3 regions of the Actinoplanes sp. NPDC051470 genome follow, and region 3 is predicted to be linked to each of the others. Evidence: riboswitches for the same ligand, from Rfam matches in the RefSeq annotation. Region 3 holds a riboswitch; each other region holds the start of a gene.
What was found. Region 3 has a riboswitch for cyclic di-AMP ahead of AB0M54_RS11275 (hypothetical protein). Riboswitches for the same ligand answer to the same signal wherever they lie in the genome.
Positions count from the first base shown of each region.

Region 1 (6,520 bases), on a different contig from region 3:
GTCCAGGTTGCCCGCGCTCTCGTAGTCGGCGAGCTGGTTCTCCAGCTGCTGCTGCCGCTTGTCCAGGTTGCGCTGCTCGTCCTCGAGCCGGCTCAGCTCGAACGAGTTCTCCATCGTCTTGGTGTTGACCAGCAGGATGCCCAGCACCCCGGCCACCACCAGCACGATGACCAGCGCGATGAACGGCGTGCGGGGCGCCCGGATCGCGGCCGGCGGCGCGACCCGCAGCCGCGGCGCCGGGCTGTCCGGCCGGCCCTTGACGCGCGACCGCTCGGCCGGCGCCGGGTCCAGCCGCAGCGCGGCCGTGCCCTCGGTGCGGGCTTCCTGAGTCGTCCGGGTCACCTTGGCCGGATGCCGGCGCGCACCGGTCGTTGCGTTCTGTTCCGCGGTCCGGCCCCCCGACCGCGGCGCGTACGTACGCTCGCTCATGACCCCTCCCCCTCCGTGCGTTCCCCCGGGCGTCGCCGCCCTCTTCCCCCGTGTGGTGCGGACAGCCGGGGCCGCTCGCGGCCGGCACCCGGTGCCTGGTTCTGTTCGACGCGCTCCACCGCTCGCAACCTCACCGAGGCCGCTCGCGGGTTCGCTGCCACTTCCGCATCGCTCGGCGGCTCCGACCCCTTCGTCAGGAGACGCACTGTCGGACCGGTTCCGGGCAACTCGACCGGCAGGTCGAGCGGTCCGGTGCTGCGCGCCCTCGCGGCGATGGCGCGCTTGACGATCCGGTCTTCCAACGATTGGTAGCTCATCACCACAAGGCGCCCTTTCGGCGCCAATGCGTCCAAAGCCGATGGCACCGCGGACTCGACCGCGGCGAGTTCGCCATTTACCTCAATACGTAGCGCTTGAAACGTTCTTTTGGCGGGATTTCCACCCGTTCGTCGCGCGGCGGCCGGGATGGCCGCTTTGACCAGGTCGGCGAGCCGGCTCGTGGACGTGATCCGCCCCTGATCCCGCTCCTTGACGATCGCCGAGACGATCCGCGAGGCGAACTTCTCCTCGCCGTAGGTCCGTAGCACCCGGACCAGGTCGCCCGGCTGGTAGCCGTTCACGACCTCTTCGGCCGTGATCCCCCGCGACTGGTCCATGCGCATGTCCAGCGGTGCGTCCTGCGCGTAGGCGAACCCCCGGTCGGGCTCGTCCAGTTGCAGCGATGACACACCCAGGTCGAACAGGCCACTGTGGAACGCCTCGTGGCCCAGCCCCGCCAGCACCGACGGCAACTCGTCGTAGACCGCGTGCACCAGGTGCGTACGGTCCGCGAAGCGGGCCAGCCGTCGCCCGCTGTGCGCCAGCGCTTCCGGATCCCGGTCGAGCCCGATGAGGACCACGTCCGGGAAACGCTCGAGCACCGCCTCGGCGTGACCGCCGAGACCCAGAGTGAAGTCGACGTGCACGGCGTCCGGCAGACCCAGCGCGGGAGCGAGCAGCTCGAGACAGCGCTCGAGCAGCACCGGCACATGCGTGCCACGTTGCTCCCCCACGTCGACCCCCAGTCGCCAGGCTTCGTGCGTCACCCGGTCCGACCGGACGTCGAATCCGTACCGCCAGATCCCCATCCGCTCGTGCCCGCTGCCGGCGGGCGTCGCGCCTGGCGCCGGGGAAGAGGCGCCAGGAACTCAAGCGGCTGGAGATCTCGCAGTACGGGCGGCAGCGACGTCTTGTCCATCTCGTCCGTGTCACGCCGTCACAGTCCGCCGGGCAGCACCCCCTCCTCGATGTCGGCGAAGTCGTCCTCGCTCGACGAGAGGTAGTCCTCCCAGGACTGCTTGTCCCAGATCTCCACCCGCGTGCTCGCCCCGATCACGACCAGCTCACGGTCGAGGCCCGCGTACTCCCGCAGGTGTGCCGGGATGGTGACCCGGCCCTGCTTGTCGGGGACCTCGTCATGTGCGCTGGCGAAGAACACCCGGCTGTAGGCCCGGGCGGCCTTGTGGGTGACCGGCTGCTCGCGCAGCTGCCCCGCGATGCGCTGGAACTCCGGCATCGGGAACACGTACAGGCAACGCTCCTGCCCCTTGGTGATCACGACACCTCCCGCCAGCTCGTCCCGGAACTTCGCCGGAAGGATCAACCGGCCCTTCTCGTCCAGGCGTGGGGTATGCGTGCCGAGAAACATCGGCCAACCCCCCTACGCCCTGCCGGCGGTTCGCGGTCCGCCGTGTCGAATCGGGCCGGCAGGTCCCCCCTGCCACTGCGCTCCACTCTACTCCACTTCCCTCCACCCGCAACCGGAATCGTGCCGTCCATGAACCGGATTCGCAGACGAAAGCGCAGGTAGACGCGGTGGAGTGCCAGTGGAGGGCGAAGGCCTGATCATGGCGTCCGCTTTCCGACATGCCGCCCAGGTGGGCACGAAAAACTGCCCGGATCCGCGGTATCAGCGGCGCCGGGCGTGGATGTGGAGCGGAGTGGAGGAGATGCGGGGAGGGTGGTGGAGCAAGCACAGACGCCGGCGGGGTGCGACCCAGGAACCCCGGGTCGCACCCCGCCGGTGCGAAAGTGGTTACGCCTTACTTACTGCGGTCCTGAACTCAGACCAGGCGGCGGACCACGTAGTTGCCGCTGATCATCTTGCGCTTCGAGACCCGGGCGCCGGAGTGCGGCGAGTCCCAGATCTTGTTGGCGCCCGCGTACACCGCGGCGTGGTAGCCGTAGGAGCCGGAGCGGAAGATGATCAGATCGCCGGGCTGCCGGCTGCCCTTGCTGACCGACCTGCCGTACTTCTGCTGCGAGTTGGCCTTGTGGGGCAGCTTGCGACCGGTGGTCTTCTTGTAGACGTACAGCGTGAAGCCGGAGCAGTCGAAGCGCTTGGGACCCGCCGCGCCGTACTTGTACAGCGCTCCCTTGTGCCTCGCGGCCTCCGCCAGGACCATGGCGCCCTTGTTCGTCACCGACACCGACGAGTTGTTCCGGCTGACCGCCGCGCGCACTCCGCCGCCGCCGAGGAAGACGGTGCGGTAGGTGCCGGAGACCAGGGGCTTGAACGAGAAGGTGTAGGCGCCCGACTTCAGGATGGTCCGGGTCTGCCACGTCTGCCACTTGCCGCTGCGGAGCGCCTGCAGGCGCACCATGCCGCTCGTGACCTTCTTGCCGGTGCTCGGGTTGGCCACGAACGTCGTGATCCGGATCGAGGCGCCGTACTTCACCGATTTCGCGCTGGCCTTCTGGGTGACCTTGGCCAGCGGCCGCATCGCGGCGGCGGTGACGACCGGGGTGGCCGCGACCGCCGGCTGCGTGGCCACGATCTGGCCGGCGCCGAGGCAGATACCCAGGGACAGGGCGATGCTGCCGGTGCCGAGGGTGCGGCGCCGGCTCGAGGTGCTTTGTTGCACGGTAGAGAGATCCCTCCGGCACGCCTGCGAGGTTAGCTGTCGGGTTCGGGCGGGAAGGTGTGCCCGGCCGCCGTGGCGGCTTCACCCCAAGACCGTGTCGTACGGCCTGAGCCCTCAGGTCACCGCCGGTAGTGACGGTGCCTTCGCGAGGACCCGATTGGGTCCCCCGTCTCTGCCCCTCGTCGCCTTGTGTGGATGTTCTCGAACTCGGGTCGTGGAATCGGGCCGGGGCAGAGCTCGGCGTTGACCCGCGTGTCCACGAACTGCGGGCGGTCGCCGGCAGCCAGACCTTGATAACCGAATTTCCGTACGGTTGCAGATCGTGACTGGCCACGGAGAGTAATTGGCATGTGCGCCGATGTCCGGTTTGGACATCGCTCAAGACAAATGCCACTGCGGTACGCAGTGCGGTGATCACCGAACGTCGAAGGTAACGGGTGAGTCTCGCCACACAATTAACAAACTTTCGAATGATCTTGAGGACCGCGATTTCCGGTATGACCGTCCCGCCGGCAGCCACCGGGCGGCCGGATCGACGCTCTGTCCGGTTCGGGTACTGTCGCCACCGTGACGGACGGGAAGATGCCCATGCGCGCGAAGGTGGCGAGCTCCGTCTCGCGCACCGCCGCTGCGATCTCCAGGGCCGCGGGACGCGGCGACGGCTCGGTCATCGGCGGCTGGATCGGTCTCAAGATCGACCCTGACCTGCTGAAGAACCTGGCCACCGGCCGGGCGATCGCGCTTGTCTCCGGCACCAACGGCAAGACCACCACCACCCGGCTCACCGCCGCCGCGCTGGGCGTGCTCGGCCCGGTGGCGACCAACTCGTTCGGCGCCAACATGCCCAGCGGGCACACCTCGGCCCTGGCCAAGGCCGGTGCCACGCCGTTCGCGGTGCTCGAGGTCGACGAGCACTACCTGGCCCGGGTGATCGACGAGACCACCCCGCGCGCGGTCGCGCTGCTCAACCTCAGCCGCGACCAGCTCGACCGGGCGAAGGAGGTGGCGATGATGGCGCAGCTGTGGCGGACCGCGCTGGCCGACCACCCCGACATCCGGGTGATCGCCAACGCCGACGACCCGATGGTGGTCTGGTCGGCCGTCGGCAGCCCCAACGTCACGTGGTTCAGCGCCGGCCAGCGGTGGCACGACGACTCCTGGGTCTGCCCCGAGTGCGGCTCGTCGATCGAGCGCCGCGAGGGCGAGTGGTGGTGCGTCGGCTGCCCGCTGCGCCGGCCGCGGGCCCAGTGGGTGGTCGAGGACGAGGGCGTCACCGACCCGAACGGCGACTGGCACCTGGTCAAGCTCCAGCTGCCGGGCCGGGTCAACCTCGGCAACGCCGCCGCCGCCCTGGCCACCGCGGCCGAGTTCGGCGTCCGCGCGATCGAGGGCGTGCCCCGGCTGTCCTCGGTCACCTCGGTGGCCGGCCGGTACGCCCAGGTCGACCGCGACGGCCGCAACATCCGGCTGCTGCTGGCCAAGAACCCGGCGAGCTGGCTCGAGGCCTTCGACATGGCCGATGTGGCGCCGACCCTGCTCTCCATCAACGCCCGCGACCCCGACGGCCTGGACACCTCCTGGCTCTACGACGTCGACTTCGCACCGCTCCGTGACGGCCGGCCCGTGCTGATCACCGGCGACCGGGCCTACGACCTCGCGGTCCGCCTCACGGTGAACGGTGTGCCCTTCCGCCACGTAAAGACCTTCGACGAGGCGATCCAGGCATCTCCGCCCGGACGGCTCGAAGTGATCGCGAACTACACCGCCTTCCAGGACATCCGAGCGGAGCTGGACCGTGTCAACTGAAAGTGTTCTGCGGATCGTCTGGATCTATCCCGACCTGCTGTCCACCTACGGCGACCGCGGGAACATGCTGATCCTGGCCCACCGGGCGGCCCTGCGCGGCATCCCGGCCGAGACCCACGAGGTCCGCTCCGACCAGCCGATGCCCTCCACCGCCGACATCTACCTGATCGGCGGCGGGGAAGACGGCCCGCAGGCGCTGGCGGCCCAGCGGCTGATCGCCGACGGCGGCATCCACCGGGCGGTCGGCCAGGGCGCGGCGGTGCTGGCCATCTGTGCCGGTTATCAGCTCTTCGGGCACTCTTTCTTCGCCAAGGGGGCCAAGTTCGCCGGCCTGGGCCTGCTCGACCTGGAGTCGAACCGGGGCGAGACGCGGGCCGTCGGCGAGCTCCGGGGCGACATCGACCCGCGGCTCGGGCTGCCGCCGCTGACCGGTTTCGAGAACCACGGCGGGCGTACCCACCTGGGGCCGGACGTTTCGCCGCTGGCCCACGTGACCGCCGGCATCGGCAACGACGGGCAGACCGAGGGCGCCTGGCACGGCAAGATCCTCGGCTCCTACAGCCATGGCCCGGCGCTGGCCCGCAACCCAGCGATAGCCGATCTGCTACTGCGTTGGGCGACGGGCGCGGATAGTCTTGCCCCCGTCGACGATGCCTGGGCCGAGGCGCTCAGGTCCGAGCGACTCACCGCAGCAAGCGTCTGACCAGCCGAAACAGCCCGACGACACCAGGAGCGGTAAGCCTTTATGACTGACACCCTGATCGCCCCGAAGGCCATCACCTCCGCGGACCCTCAGGCTGCCTCTCCCCTGGCTGCAACCGCTACCGAGGGCGCTCCGGCCCCGGTCACCTGGCGGCGCCGGCTGGTCCGCTTCGGCACGCTGGGCCTGGTCGTGGCCGGCCTGGCCGTGGCCGCCGCGGTGCTGCCGCTGCGTGACATCGCCGCCTCGGTCGCCGGGCTGGGCCCGGTCGCCGCGGTCGGCGTGGCCGTGATCGGCGGCCTGCTGCTCTCCGTGCTGGTGCCCCGCACGGCCATCACGCTGGCCAGCGGCGCGCTGCTCGGCGCGGCCACCGGCGCCGCGGCCGCCCTCGCCGCCGCGGTGATCGCCGCCGCCGCCACCTACTACGCCGGGCGCTGGGCCGGCCGGGGCGCGCTCGGCGCCAAGGCCGACGGCCGGATGAAGCGCCTGGACGGCTGGCTCAACCGCCGCGGGCTGGCCGCGGTGCTGCTGGTGCGGTTCCTCCCGCTCGCGCCGTTCGGCCTGATCGGCTACGCGTACGGCACCACCAGCGTCTGCCGCAAGCGCTACCTGCTGGGCACCACGCTCGCGTCGATCCCGTCCGCGGTGTCGTACGCGGTCATCGGCGCCGCCGTCACCGCCC
Region 1 is NZ_JBFBAA010000003.1:166,803-173,322, forward strand. Features, by position in the region: gene AB0M54_RS07895 (hypothetical protein) at 1-429, opposite strand, end outside; gene rsmH (16S rRNA (cytosine(1402)-N(4))-methyltransferase RsmH) at 426-1,493, opposite strand; gene mraZ (division/cell wall cluster transcriptional repressor MraZ) at 1,685-2,116, opposite strand; gene AB0M54_RS07910 (NlpC/P60 family protein) at 2,532-3,332, opposite strand; cyclic di-AMP (ydaO/yuaA leader) riboswitch at 3,339-3,540, opposite strand; gene AB0M54_RS07915 (MurT ligase domain-containing protein) at 3,915-5,138, shown strand; gene AB0M54_RS07920 (glutamine amidotransferase) at 5,128-5,841, shown strand; gene AB0M54_RS07925 (VTT domain-containing protein) at 5,884-6,520, shown strand, end outside.
Region 1: another riboswitch for cyclic di-AMP. It lies ahead of AB0M54_RS07910 (NlpC/P60 family protein); the one in region 3 lies ahead of AB0M54_RS11275 (hypothetical protein).

Region 2 (6,520 bases), on a different contig from region 3:
TGCAGCGGACGCCCTGCCCCTTGTACTCGACCGCCACCGCGTTGGCGAAGGCCAGCACCGCCGCCTTCGCCGTCACGTAGCCCGCCGCGCCCGGGAACGGCGCCACCGCGGCCCGGGACGAGACGCAGACCACCGAGCCGCCGCCGTTGGCCACGAGCACCGGGAGCGCGGCCCGGGTCACCAGGAAGGTCGGCCGCACGTTGGTCCGGATCATCGCCTCGAAGTCGTCGACCGCCGTCTCGTGGACGCGTCCGCCGCCGGCGTACCCGCCGACCAGATTGACCACCGCCGACAAGTGCGGTCCGGCGGCCGCGATCGCCGCCTCGACGTCACCCTGTGACGTGAGATCCGCCACAACCGCCTCGGCGCCGGCCGGCAATCGCTCCTGTGAGCCGGCTCGCACCGGGGCCACCACGCGCCACCCGGTTTCCAGGAAGGTCGAAATCACGGCCGTCCCGAGCCCGCCGGTGCCGCCGGTGATCACTGCCGTCCGTGCCATGAGAGAGCCCTTCTCCTTGTGTTCTCTGTCACGTCATGCCATCGAATCGACTCGACGGGGCAGTGGTTTACCGAAAGGATGGTCACCCGTACGGAAGTCACCCCTCCGGGCGAGTGAACTGCGGCGCAGCGTGGCGCATTGTGACGGTGGTCCCGTTCCGTCACGCCTTTGCGGCGGCGTTTGCGTCAAGCCACGTGGCAACCGGCCGATCCTGCGTATGAACCCTGCTGGCAACCAGGACGTACAGGGTAGTGACGAGCATCGCAGGGCAGGTCGTGATGCCCGTCGCTGCGACCGACGAGGGGCCGATGGTGTGATGACGTGGGCAATGGGTATGCGAGCTGTCACGCATCCAGCGCCGGGTGCGGCTCCGAATGACTCCCCGATGGCGTTCTTCAGTAAGTACGCAACGGGCTCCCAGCCAGCGCTCAGACTGTCGTGACACTTTCGACTCACCAGCCGCCGGCCGTTTCACCAGCCAGCACGGCAAACGGAATGACTGCGGGGCGCCATCTGTTGTGCAGGTGGCAGTTCGGCAACGCACCTTACTGCGGACGTTACGGGGAGGAACCAGATGGACGCAGGTAACGCCCGTAACTGGGTTAGCGAAGGCAATGAGGGGACCGTGGGCAACGTGGAGAAGAACACCGTGATGCGGACCGATGAGGTCGCCGAGGAGCGCGACCTCGTTGGAGTCTATCTGCACGAGATCTCCAGGACGCCGCTGCTCGACGCCGCCCGGGAGGTCGATCTCTCGAAGGCCATCGAGGCCGGCCTGTACGCCGAGCACCTTCTGGAAGAGGGCCAGCCCCGCCGCGGCACCAGCCGCGAAGAGCTGGAGCGCGTGGTCACCGAGGGACAGCGGGCCAAGGATCTGTTCATCCGCGCCAACCTGCGGCTGGTCGTGTCGATCGCCCGGCGGTACGTCCGCTCGGGCATGCCGATGCTCGACCTGATCCAGGAGGGCAACACCGGCCTGGTCCGCGCGGTCGAGAAGTTCGACTACGAGCGCGGCTACAAGTTCTCGACGTACGCGACGTGGTGGATCCGTCAGGCCATCAGCCGGGCCATCGCTCAGCAGGAGCGCACCGTGCGCCTGCCCGTGCACCTGGTCGAAGACGTCAACCGGATGCGGAACGTCACCCGCCAGCTCGTCCGCGAGCTCGGCGCCGACCCCGAGCCCGACCAGATCGCCAAGGCGCTCGGCGTGACCGTCGAGCGGGTCGGTGAGCTCACCCGCTGGGCGCAGGACACGGTGTCCCTGGACACCCCGGTCGGCGACGACGGTGACACCAACCTCGGCGACCTGGTGGCCGACAGCGACGCCCCGTCGCCGGAAGAGATCGTGCTGACCGCCCTGGAGCGGTCGCGCATCGAGGGTCTGCTCAACCACCTCGACGACCGGTCGGCCGGCATCATGCGGGCCCGCTACGGCCTGGAGGACGGCCGGGAGCACTCGCTCACCGAGGTCGCCTCCCGGTTCTCGCTCTCCCGCGAGCGGATCCGTCAGCTCGAGATCCAGGCGCTCGGCCGGCTGCGTGAGCTGGCCCGGGCCGAGGGCCTGCAGGCCGCCTGACCGATCAGGTCATACAAGAGGGCCGGTTCCCCGCGAGGGGAACCGGCCCTTTCACTGTGCTGAGTTACTTGACCCGGCCGTACCCGGTCGGAGTCATCGAGTTCATCGAGCGCTTCGTCACCGGCTCGCCGGTACGGTAAGCGTCGATCATCATTCCGCCGCCGACGTAGAGGCCGACATGGCCACCGTTGCGGAAGAAGATGAGGTCGCCCGCCTTCAGGTCACCCTTGCTGATCGGGGTGGTGGCGCTGATCTGGGCGGAGGCCTTGTGGGGCAGGCTCTTGCCCGCCGCACGCCAGGCCGCCGAGGTCAGCCCCGAGCAGTCGTAGCCGTTCGGGCCGTCGGCGCCGAACTTGTACATCACGCCGATGGCGTTGTACGCGAAGGACACCGCCTTGCCCGCGGAGCCGGCGATCTGCGGGATCGGGCCGCTGTACTTGCTGCCCGACTTGGTCGGCGTGCCGTACGCCGCCGTCCGCATCGCGTACAGCTTCTTGATGTCGTTCTCGATCTTCTTCTTGCGCTTGGCCAACTCGTTCAGCTGCGCGTTCTGCTTGTTCTGCGCGGTCTTCAGGGCGGCCTGACGCGTGTCGTAGTTCTGCGTGGTCGCCGTGTAGTTGTCGATCTTGCGCTGGCGATCGCGGGTCAGCTGGTCGAGCATGCCGATCCGGTCCATCAGGGTGCCCGATCCCTCGAGCATCACGTTCATGGCGCCGATGTCACCCTGCTGGTAAGCCTTGTTGGCGATCTGGCCCATCTCGGCCTGGGCGACCTTGAGGGCCTCCTTGGCCGGGCCCAGCGACTTCGTCAGCGCGACCTGATCGGCCTTGGTCTTGTTGAGATCGATCTTCATGCCGTTGTACGACTCGACGACATCCTCGAGATCGTCCGATGCCTTGGCGATCTTCTTGGTGATCTCGGTCTTGGACGGTTCCGCGTGAGCGGCCGTCACGGCCGGCCCGGTCAGCGCCAGCGCCATGAGGGCGACGGCCGCGATCCGGAACCTCGTGCGGGCGTGTGACAACGCTGAGAGGCCTTTCTTCCGCCTGTGCCGCCTACCGGGTTAGCTGACGGGTTCGGGCGGGAAGAAGGCCCTACCGCGGTGGTGCGCGGATTCACCCCGAGAACTCGGTTCCCCGGTTCGTCACGATGGGCCCGGGCGCGGCCGGATGGGGGTGACCGCGTCGAGGCCGCCGTGCAGACTCGGCAGCGCCGGCTCGGCGCCACCGGAGGGTGTGGCTGCGGACCGAACCAACCGCATTAACTTATCGATGGATCTCCGAAAAGCAAGCTCGGCAAGAAAACCTTAAGCCAATGAATGCGCGGCGTAATTCTAGGAATTCAGCGCGTGATCCCCGGACGCGGAATCGGACTTTTCGGGATTGACGCTGATCCAATTGCGCGTCACTTTCCGCTCGGCCCAGAAGGACAGGAACGGGATGGTGCCGGCCAGCATCACCAGCAGCATGCGGCTGAGCGGCCACTGGGCGCGGCGGCCGAGGTCGAAGGTGGCCAGCACGTACAGGATGAAGAGGAAGCCGTGCGCCGGGCCGACGCCCGCGACCACCGTGTCGTTGTCGGCCAGGTACTTCAGCGGCATGCCCACGAGGACCAGCACGATCAGGACCACGCCGACGATGTAGGCGATGATCCGGTAACGGGTGAGAGCTCCCTGCACGGTGCTTTCCTTACTTCCTGGGTCCGGGGTAGTCGCCGGGGCGGGCGCCGGGATGGGCGTTGAGCCAGGCGAGGTAGTCGTTGTAGGCCGCCAGTTCCGGGTCGTCGGCGCCGGGGTCGGGCGCCGGGCGGGACGGGACCCGGACCGGGCGGCCGACGGTAACAGCCGAATCTGGGAGCTTTTCCCGTTCCGGCGCCGGCTCCGCCGCCGGTTTCGTGGCCAGCCGAACCTCGCGCCACCACAGGAACGCGACGAAGCCGGCGAAGACCGGCCACTGGAACGCGTACCCCCAGCTCAGTGCGTTTCCGCCGGTGGCGCGGGTGTATTGCCACCAGCCCAGCAGGAGGAAGGCCACGATCAGAACGAGCGCGACCACATGGCGGAGGATCCACGCCGGGGTCAGCAGCCCTTTCATGACTGTCAGGGTAGTCGCGCGGGTTTCAGGGCGACCCGCGCGGGCAAGGCTGAACGGTATGAGCGACCAGCCTGTGGAGATCTCCGAGATCGGCATCGACCCGGCGGGACTGGGTGACGACGACCTGATCCGTGAACTGGCCAGCCTGCACCGGACCCGGCTGGACACCCTGCGGTACGGGCCGGACGCCGCCCTGGACAACCACCTGCGGCGGACGGCGGAACTGGAGACCGAGTACCTGGCCCGGCACCCGGGCCGTGAGGTGGATCCGCATCGCCTCACGCAGGACTTCTGACGTGTGTCCTGGGTCACAATGCCTGCTGGAATCAGGGCGGGCGACCGACAGTTGAGAACAGATGTCGGTGTGTCCAGTGTCCCCGGGCCTCACCCATTGCCTTCACGGAATACCGTTCGGCTGGAGCCGTGTTGAGCCACTCGCCGAGAGGCGACATGCACACCGACACCTATGCGCCGCCTCCGAGGTTCTCGGGGGCGGCGCATTATGTTGGGCCGGTTGTGGGTACCCGATCTTCATGAACGATCCTCGTACCGAAGAGCGCGCCGCCGACCTGCTTCCCGAGGAGCGCGCCGCCGGCAGCGCCGACCCGGAGGCCCAGGCCGCGGCCATTCTCGCGGATTCGGACGATCGGGAGCACAATTCGGACCTTTCGCGGGAAAACCGCACCTCGGCAGAGACGGTCGCACCAGCCGAAAGGGCTGAAGGCACCCGGTAGAGGCACAAAACTTTCGTGTCCACCTCAGGACGTGGGAGGATCCGACGCGTGCCCGCACCCCGACGGAGCGCTGAGCGCGCCGGTCAGCGGTCCACGCCGCCGGCGGCCGCTTCCTCCGCCCCCAATCAGACCCGACGCACAGCCCGTCCCCGCCACCCGGGACAGGGCGCCGGCGCCCCGAACGCGGGCCCGGTCCACCACACCGAGACGGAACCCGTCATCGCCGCCCACCCCAACGCCCCAGCCATCGGCCCGTCCCTGCCCGCTCCGCGGGACGCCGCCGATCCCGCCCCCGCCGAGGTGGCCCGGCCCGGATCGGCCGTCGTCATCCCCTCCGAGGTCGTCCGGCCGGGCGCCGGGGGCCTGGCGCTGCCGCAGACGAGCACGGTCGAGGTGGCCGGGCTCCTGCACGAGCTGTCCGAGCGGCTGCTCTCCGCGGACGACGTGGCCGGGGCCTTGGAGCGGCTCGCCGTCTTCACCGCCGGGACGATCCCCGGCGCGGTCCGCTGCTCGGTCGCGCTGATCACCGAGGGGGAGGGGCCGAGCCTGACCGCGTCGGGCAGCGACGGCCGCGGGGTCGACGACTGCCAGTTCGAGACCGGCGAAGGACCCGTCCTCGAGGCGGCCCGCACCCGCACCCTGGTGCTCACCCAGGACCTGCCGAACGACCCGCGCTGGCCGGCGCTGGGCGACTCCGCCCGCGACGAGGACGTGCACGCCGTGGCGGCCATCCCGCTGGACGTGCGGCGGACGTCGGTCGGCGCGCTCAGCATCTACGTCCGGCAGGCGCAGAGCATCCGCCCCGAGCTGCTGCTCACCGCGATGGCCATCGTCAACCAGGCCGAGATCCTGCTCAGTGAGCTGTCCCGCCGCGCGGCGCTGAGCCAGGGCGCCACGGTCGACCGCGCCATCGGCGTGATCATCGCGCAGCGCGGGTGTGGCGTACGCGAGGCCTACGACGTGTTGCAGGAGACCGCGCAGCGCCTCGGCATGGACCGTCAGTCGGTGGCCGAGCGCCTGATCGCCGCGGCCGCGCGCGACCGCTCGTAAGCAGAAGGGGCGCGGATCGCTCCGCGCCCCTCGATCACTCGTTCCCGCTGTCAGCGTTTGGCGCTGTGCGTGGGTTCGTGCTGTGTGTCCGGCGCGCGTTCGCCCGACTCGTGCGAGCCGCCGCCCGACTCCGGCGTGCCCGGGTCGGCGCCGGTCGCCGCGGCTGCCTCGGCCGCGTCGGCGTCGGCCCGCTGCTGCTGGGCCGAGCGCTGGGCGAGCGGGATCTCCGGCAGGAAGAGCACCACGATCAGGCCGATGATCATGACCGAGAAGGCCAGCAGGAACACGATCTGGATGCTGTCCGAGAAGCCGACCTTGAACGGGTGGGCGATCACGTCGGGCAGCGTCTTGAGGAACGACGTGTCACCGAGGTCGCCACCGCCGGCGGTCGCCTTCTGCAGGGTCTGGGCCGCGCTCGGGTCGGCGGCCAGGGCCCCCTGGAACTCCGGCGTGGCCTGAGCCGACTGGAAGGCCGTGCTGATCTTGCCGGGCAGCACGTTGAACAGCACCGACAGGAACACCGCGGTGCCGAGCGTGCCGCCCATCGAGCGGAAGAACGCCACCGAAC
Region 2 is NZ_JBFBAA010000008.1:91,406-97,925, reverse strand. Features, by position in the region: gene AB0M54_RS16520 (SDR family NAD(P)-dependent oxidoreductase) at 1-499, opposite strand, end outside; gene AB0M54_RS16515 (sigma-70 family RNA polymerase sigma factor) at 1,074-2,075, shown strand; gene AB0M54_RS16510 (NlpC/P60 family protein) at 2,140-3,054, opposite strand; cyclic di-AMP (ydaO/yuaA leader) riboswitch at 3,113-3,241, opposite strand; gene AB0M54_RS16505 (DUF3817 domain-containing protein) at 3,409-3,753, opposite strand; gene AB0M54_RS16500 (hypothetical protein) at 3,764-4,168, opposite strand; gene AB0M54_RS16495 (DUF6158 family protein) at 4,227-4,463, shown strand; gene AB0M54_RS16490 (hypothetical protein) at 4,702-4,902, shown strand; gene AB0M54_RS16485 (ANTAR domain-containing protein) at 4,951-5,952, shown strand; gene AB0M54_RS16480 (MDR family MFS transporter) at 6,003-6,520, opposite strand, start outside.
Region 2: another riboswitch for cyclic di-AMP. It lies ahead of AB0M54_RS16510 (NlpC/P60 family protein); the one in region 3 lies ahead of AB0M54_RS11275 (hypothetical protein).

Region 3 (6,520 bases):
TGTTCTGGATCTGCGGGCCGGCACCCTGGAGCGGACGGCCGAGTGGGTCTCGCCCTCCGGCCAGGCGATCCGCATCCGCACCGTCCGCCTGGTGTCGTTCACCCAGCGTGCCGTCGTGGCCATCCTGTACGAGGTGGAGCCGCTCGACCAGAGCGCGCGGCTGATCCTGCAGTCCGAGCTGGTGGCCAACGAGCAGCTGCCGCCGACCAGCAAGGACCCGCGGGTGGCGGCCGTGCTCGACCACCCGCTGCAGGCCGAGGAGATGCTCGAGCAGAAGACCGGCGGCCTGCTGGTGCACCGCACCAAGGCCAGCGACCTGCGGATGGCCGCGGCGATGGAGCACCTGGTCGAGACGCCGGGCAAGCACGCCATCACCACCGAGGGCCACCCGGACTGGCTGCGGACCACGGTCGCCTGCAAGCTCGAGCCGGGTCAGAAGCTGCGGGTGGTCAAGCTGGCCGCCTACGGCTGGTCCAGCCACCGCTCGCTGCCCGCCGTCCGCGACCAGGTCGGCGGCGCGCTGGCCAGTGCCCGGCTGGACGGCTGGGAGGGGCTGGTCGACGCACAGCGGGAATACCTGGACGCGTTCTGGGACCACTCCGACGTGCAGGTCGAGGGCGACCCCGAGGTGCAGCAGGCGGTCCGCTTCGGGCTGTTCCACACGCTCCAGGCGGGCGCCCGGGCCGAGCAGCGGCCGATCGGCTCCAAGGGGCTCACCGGACCGGGCTACGACGGCCACACGTTCTGGGACGCCGAGACCTTCGTGCTCCCGGCGCTGACCTACACCCAGCCGTCCGCCGCGGCCGACGTGCTGCGCTGGCGACACTCCACGCTGGACCTGGCCCGGGAGCGGGCACAGACGCTGGGCCTGCAGGGCGCGGCGTTCCCGTGGCGGACGATCCGCGGTCAGGAGTGCTCGGCGTACTGGCCGGCCGGCACCGCGGGCTTCCACATCGGGGCCGACATCGCCGACGCGGTGCGCCGCTACGTGCAGGCCACCGGCGACGACGACTTCGAGCGCGAGGTCGGCCTGGAGCTGCTGGTCGAGACCGCTCGGCTGTGGCGCTCGCTGGGCCACCACGACCGGCACGGCCGCTTCCACATCGACGGCGTGACCGGCCCGGACGAGTACACCGCCGTGGTGGACGACAACATCTACACCAACCTGATGGCGCAGCAGAACATGTTCTCGGCCGCCGAGGTGGCCAAGCGCCATCCCGAGGTGGCCCGCCGGCTCGGGGTCGACGACGAGGAGACGGCGTCCTGGCGGGACGCGGCGGCCGCCGTGCACATCCCGTACGACCGTGAGCTGGGCGTGCATCAGCAGTCGCAGGGCTTCACCCGGCTCCAGGAGTGGGACTTCGAGAACACCGCGCCCGAGGCGTACCCGCTGCTGCTGAACTACCCGTACTTCGACCTGTACCGCAAGCAGGTGGTCAAGCAGGCCGACCTGGTGATGGCGATGTACGTGCGCGGCGACGCGTTCACGCCGGAGGAGAAGGCGCGCAACTTCGCCTACTACGACGCGCGTACGGTCCGGGACTCGTCGCTGTCCGCCTGCATCCAGGCGGTGATGGCGGCCGAGGTGGGCTTCCTCGAGCTGGCCCACGACTATCTGGGCGAGGCCGCCCTGATGGACCTGCACGACCTGCACCAGAACGCGCGGGACGGCGTGCACGTGGCGTCGCTGGCCGGGTCCTGGATCGCGCTCGTGGCCGGCCTGGGCGGCATGCGTGACTTCAACGGTCAGCTGTCCTTCGCGCCGCGGCTGCCCAGCCGGATCACCAAGCTGGAGTTCTCGCTGCTCTGGCGGGGGCTGCGGCTGCGGGTCAACGTGACCGCCGACGAGGTGACCTACTCGCTGCGCAACGGGCAGGGCTCGTCCCGCCTCCAGCTCGTGCACCACGGCAAGGAGATCGAGGTGGTGCAGGGCAAGTCGATGACCGTGCCGATCCCGCCCGGGACACCGACCGGCCCGCCGCCGCAGCAGCCCGCCGGCCGTGCCCCGGTCCGGCGCGCGACCAGCGGCCACTGACGAAAAACCCCTGCTCTCCGGTTTCGGAGGGCAGGGGTTTTTTCTTCGTCACACCTAGAGCATCGACACGTGCACGTGGTCCTCGTGCGTGCTGACGCCGTGGTAGTTGCCCCAGCCGCGGGTCGGGAACCAGATCTGTTTGTTCCAGATCACATAGAGGATGCCGAGCCGGTCGGCGTTACGGACCAGGAACGCCATCAGGTCGTTGCCGTACTTCTTGGTGTCGGCGTTGTGGTATTTCGCGAAGCCCGACTTCTGCAGCGACCAGTCGCAGGCCCGGCCCTTGGGGTGTTCGAACGGGCCGCCGTTGCGGTGGCAGCCGACGAACCGGTCGAACCCGGCCTTCTTGACCTGCTGGTACATGTGCAGGGTGCGGGCGGTGATGCAGCCGCTGGTGGTCGGGTCCTTGACGTTGCAGCTCTGCGGGCCGAAGTCGCCGTTCTTGTCTCGCGGCGCAGGCTCGGCGACCTTGGACGTCGCGTCGACGAAGCCGTCGGTCAGCGAGCCGCCGACCAGGGCCAGCGCCTTGTCCGCCGCGTCCTTCTGCTTCTGCATCAGCACCATGTTGGCCTTCTGCTCCTTGACCTCCTGGTCGAGGCGGGCCTTGTTGCGGGCGACCTCGTCGATCGCCTCGTTCAGCTCGTGCAGCTTGTTGTCGTTCAGCGCGCTGAGCTCCTCGAGCGAGATCGCCCGGTCGAGGAAGCCGCCGGCGCCGGGGCTGTCGAGCAGGAAGCTGGCCGTGGACAGGCCGCCGTTGCGGTACTGCTGCCCGGCGATCCGGCCGACCTGGGGTAGCAGGAGATCGCGCTTGGCCTCCGCCTGCTTCACCTGCACCGAGAGGTTGAGCTGGGTCTTCGTCGACTTCTGCACCGCGGTCTTGGCGGCCAGGTAACGACGACCGGTGGAGTCGAGCACATCCTCCAGGAGCGCGTCCTGCTTGCCCTCCTCGGGCGCCTCGGCGGAACCGCTCTTCGTGGAGTTCTTGCCGTCACCCGGCTCGGCGCTCGCCGGTGACGCGGGTGCGAACACCGAAACGGTTACAGCGACGAGCGGTGCCAGGGCGAGGACCAGCCACCGGCGTGGGCTTGCCGTCATGCACAATCCTTCCGTGTAACCACCGGCCGAGTTAGCTGACGGGTTCGGGAGGGAAGCGCTCCCTACCGCGAGGTTCCGCGGATTCACCCCGGAGGAACATGGTTCCCCGGCTCGCCTTTCGGGCGATTAGGTGGTGGCCTGCCGGCACTTTGGGGGTAGTGCCTCCTGGCAGTGACCGGCGGCCAGCTTACCTGACGAAACGCCCGTCTTCAGCCCGCTGAACCGGTCAAAAGGCGTTATTGAGCAACGACTTTAGGTGACATTACCTGGTGACCTCACATCAATGTGAGTCGTCGCATTCTCACCGTAGTCGAAATAACTGATAGCACATGCCTAGTGGCTCTCAGTGCGAAGGTGGCGAATATCGGATTCGTAGGTATCGTTCCTGTCGGTCAGCGTTATCAAACGGTGATCGCCGCTCAATCGCCACACGGCGAGCCGGGGACCCAAATCCCAGGTAGTGGGGTGTATCCGCACTCGTTGCGGTAGGGAGCGCTTCCCTCCCGAACCCGTCAGCTAACCCGGTCGGCGGCCGACGGAAGGAACGGCATGAGGCAGAACTCTGTCCGGAAGCGACTGGCGTGCGCCCTCGCCATCGCAGTCGCGTTCGGCGGGCTCGCGGCCACCACCGTGGCGGGCCCGGCCCTGGCCGCGCCCCGGCCCCTGGCCGCACCGGGCGACAACGGCGACGACGGCGAAGGCGGCTCCAAGTCGCTGATCCAGCAGGTCGAGGCCGCGTCCAAGGGCTACGTGGACGCCAAGGAGGCGCTGGACACCTCCAAGGTCCGGCAGGCCAAGCTGGTCACCCGGATCAAGGAACTGGACAAAGAACTCGGTCCGCGGCAGGCCGAGCTCGACGAGATCGCCCGGCAGAGCTACCGCACCGGGCGGCTCGGGACGATGGGCGCGCTGATCAACGCGTCGGCCGGCGACTCGACCGGGATGCTCGACCGCGTGCAGATCCTGGAGACCGTCGCGGTCAAGCAGGACGCCGCGCTGCGGAACCTCAAGGACGCCCGGGACGAGCAGCTCCGGGCCAAGGCCGCGGTCGACGCCGAGATTGCCGACCAGCAGAAGCAGCTCACCGTGATGGCCAAGCGCAAGGCGCAGGCCGAGGGCGTGCTGAAGGCGGCCGGTCAGGGTCAGGACGCCGGGTCACCGGGTGGCGGCGGCAGCAGCGCCAAGGCCAGCCCGGGCGGCAACCTGAACGGCGGCTGCACGGTCAACGACCCGACCAGTGGCGGCTGCATCACGCCGCGCCTGCTGCACGCCATGAAGGAGGCGCAGGCTGACGGGTTCAACCACTACGTGCACTGCTTCCGCGAGCAGAACAGCGGCGAGCATCCGCTGGGCCGCGCCTGCGACTTCGCCGCCGACAAGGGTGGCTTCGGCGGCGACGCCACCGGCAGTAGCAAGACGTACGGCAACAACCTGGCGAACTACTTCATCAGCAACGCGAAGACGCTGGGTGTGCTCTACGTCATCTGGTTCCGGCGGATCTGGCTGCCCAGCAGCGGGTGGAAGTCGTACTCCGGTGCGGGCGGCGACCCGTCCACCGACCACACCAACCACGTGCATCTGTCGGTGAAGTAAGCCGGACGGGACACCAGGGGAGTACGCGACCTACTTGCTCATGAAGGTCGCGTACTCCTTCAGCACGTCCTCGGTCGGGCCGTCGGCCCGGATCACACCCGACTCCAGCCAGATGCTCCGCTCACAGGTGTCGCGGATGGTCGAGTCGCTGTGCGAGACCAGGAACACCGTGCCGGCGTCCGCGCGCAGGTCGCGGATGCGCTGCTCACTGCGCCGGCGGAACCGCGCGTCACCGGTGGCCAGCGCCTCGTCGATCAGCAGCACGTCGTGCTTCTTGGCCGCCGAGATCGAGAACCGCAGCCGGGCCGCCATGCCGGAGGAGTAGGTCCGCATCGGCATGGTGCTGAACTCGCCGCGCTCGTTGATGCCGGAGAAGTCGACGATCTCCTTCACCTTGGCCTTCGCGTCGGCCGGGGACATGCCCATGGCCAGGCAGCCGAGCATCACGTTGCGCTCGCCGGACAGGTCGTTCATCAGCACGGCGTTCACGCCCAGCAGCGAGGGCTGCCCGGCGGCGTAGACCGCGCCGCGCTCGGCCGGCATCAGCCCGGCGATCGCCCGCAGCAGCGTCGACTTGCCGGAGCCGTTGCTGCCGACCAGCCCGATCGCCTCGCCCTTGTAGGCCACGAAGCTGATGCCCTTGATCGCGTGCACCTCGCGGATGTTCGCCATCTTGGTCCGCGTCACCAGCCGCTTGAGGCTGGCGATCGGCGAGCCGGTGCCGGAGGCCGGCGAACCGTGCACCTTGTAGACCACGTGCGCGTCGTCGACGACGACGGTCGGTACGCGTTCCTCGGTCGGGTCAGCCACGCCCGTAGCCCTTCTCTCCGCGCCAGAAGTAGACGATGCCGACACTGAACATGAGCGCCGCCCAGACCCCGGCCTCGATCCAGAGCTGGGACACCGGGCTGGCGAGCTTCACGTTCTCCATCAGCGAGTGCCGCATCAGCTCGATGTAGACCAGCATCGGGTTGGCCTCGATCAGCCAGAGCTTCCACCCGTGCAGGTGGTCGGTGAACCGCTGGACCGGGTAGAGCACCGCCGAGCCGTACATCCAGACCCGGATGAAGAACGGGACCAACTGGCGGATGTCGGTCAGCTTGGAGCCGAGCCGGGCGCCGAAGAGGGCCAGCCCGCAGTTGAACGTGGCCAGGCAGGCCAGGATCAGCGGGACCAGCAACCACTCCACCGTGAGAGGCTCGCCGGTGGCCAGCACGATGATGAACAGCACGGTCATCGAGGCGGTCATGTTGCGCAGCTCGATCAGCAGGATCGAGATCGGCAGCGCGGCCCGGGGGAAGTGCAGCGCCCGGATCAGGCCCAGGTTGCCGTGGATCGAGCTGATGCCCGCCTGGGTGACCGTCTGCGTGAAGCCGAAGAGGAAGACCCCGGTGCAGAGGTACGCGATGAAGTTGCTGACATCGCCGCCCTTGGTGTTGAGCAGCACGCCGAAGATCAGGTAGTACACCGCGGCGTTCAGGATCGGCGTCATGACCTGCCACAACGTGCCGAGCCGGGTCTGGCCGAACGACGATGTGATGCGGGCGGCCGAATAGGCCGTGATGAAATGCCGGTACGCCCAGATCTCCCGGAAATAGGCCGGGAGGCTCGGCAGGGCGGCGGCCGAATGCAGGCCGTGCCGCGCGGCCAGCTCCTTGAGCGGGATGCCGGTGCCGGAATCGGCGACCGCCGTCTGGGGCATGAGGTGGCGCTCCGATCTGGTCGGTCCCGCGGATCTCCGGGACCAGGGGGATTTGCGCGACAACACGATAACCAGCTTCCGTCGACGAAACGCAT
Region 3 is NZ_JBFBAA010000005.1:36,164-42,683, reverse strand. Features, by position in the region: gene AB0M54_RS11280 (glycoside hydrolase family 65 protein) at 1-2,035, shown strand, start outside; gene AB0M54_RS11275 (hypothetical protein) at 2,090-3,130, opposite strand; cyclic di-AMP (ydaO/yuaA leader) riboswitch at 3,134-3,273, opposite strand; cyclic di-AMP (ydaO/yuaA leader) riboswitch at 3,537-3,677, shown strand; gene AB0M54_RS11270 (hypothetical protein) at 3,680-4,723, shown strand; gene AB0M54_RS11265 (ABC transporter ATP-binding protein) at 4,754-5,533, opposite strand; gene AB0M54_RS11260 (ABC transporter permease) at 5,526-6,425, opposite strand.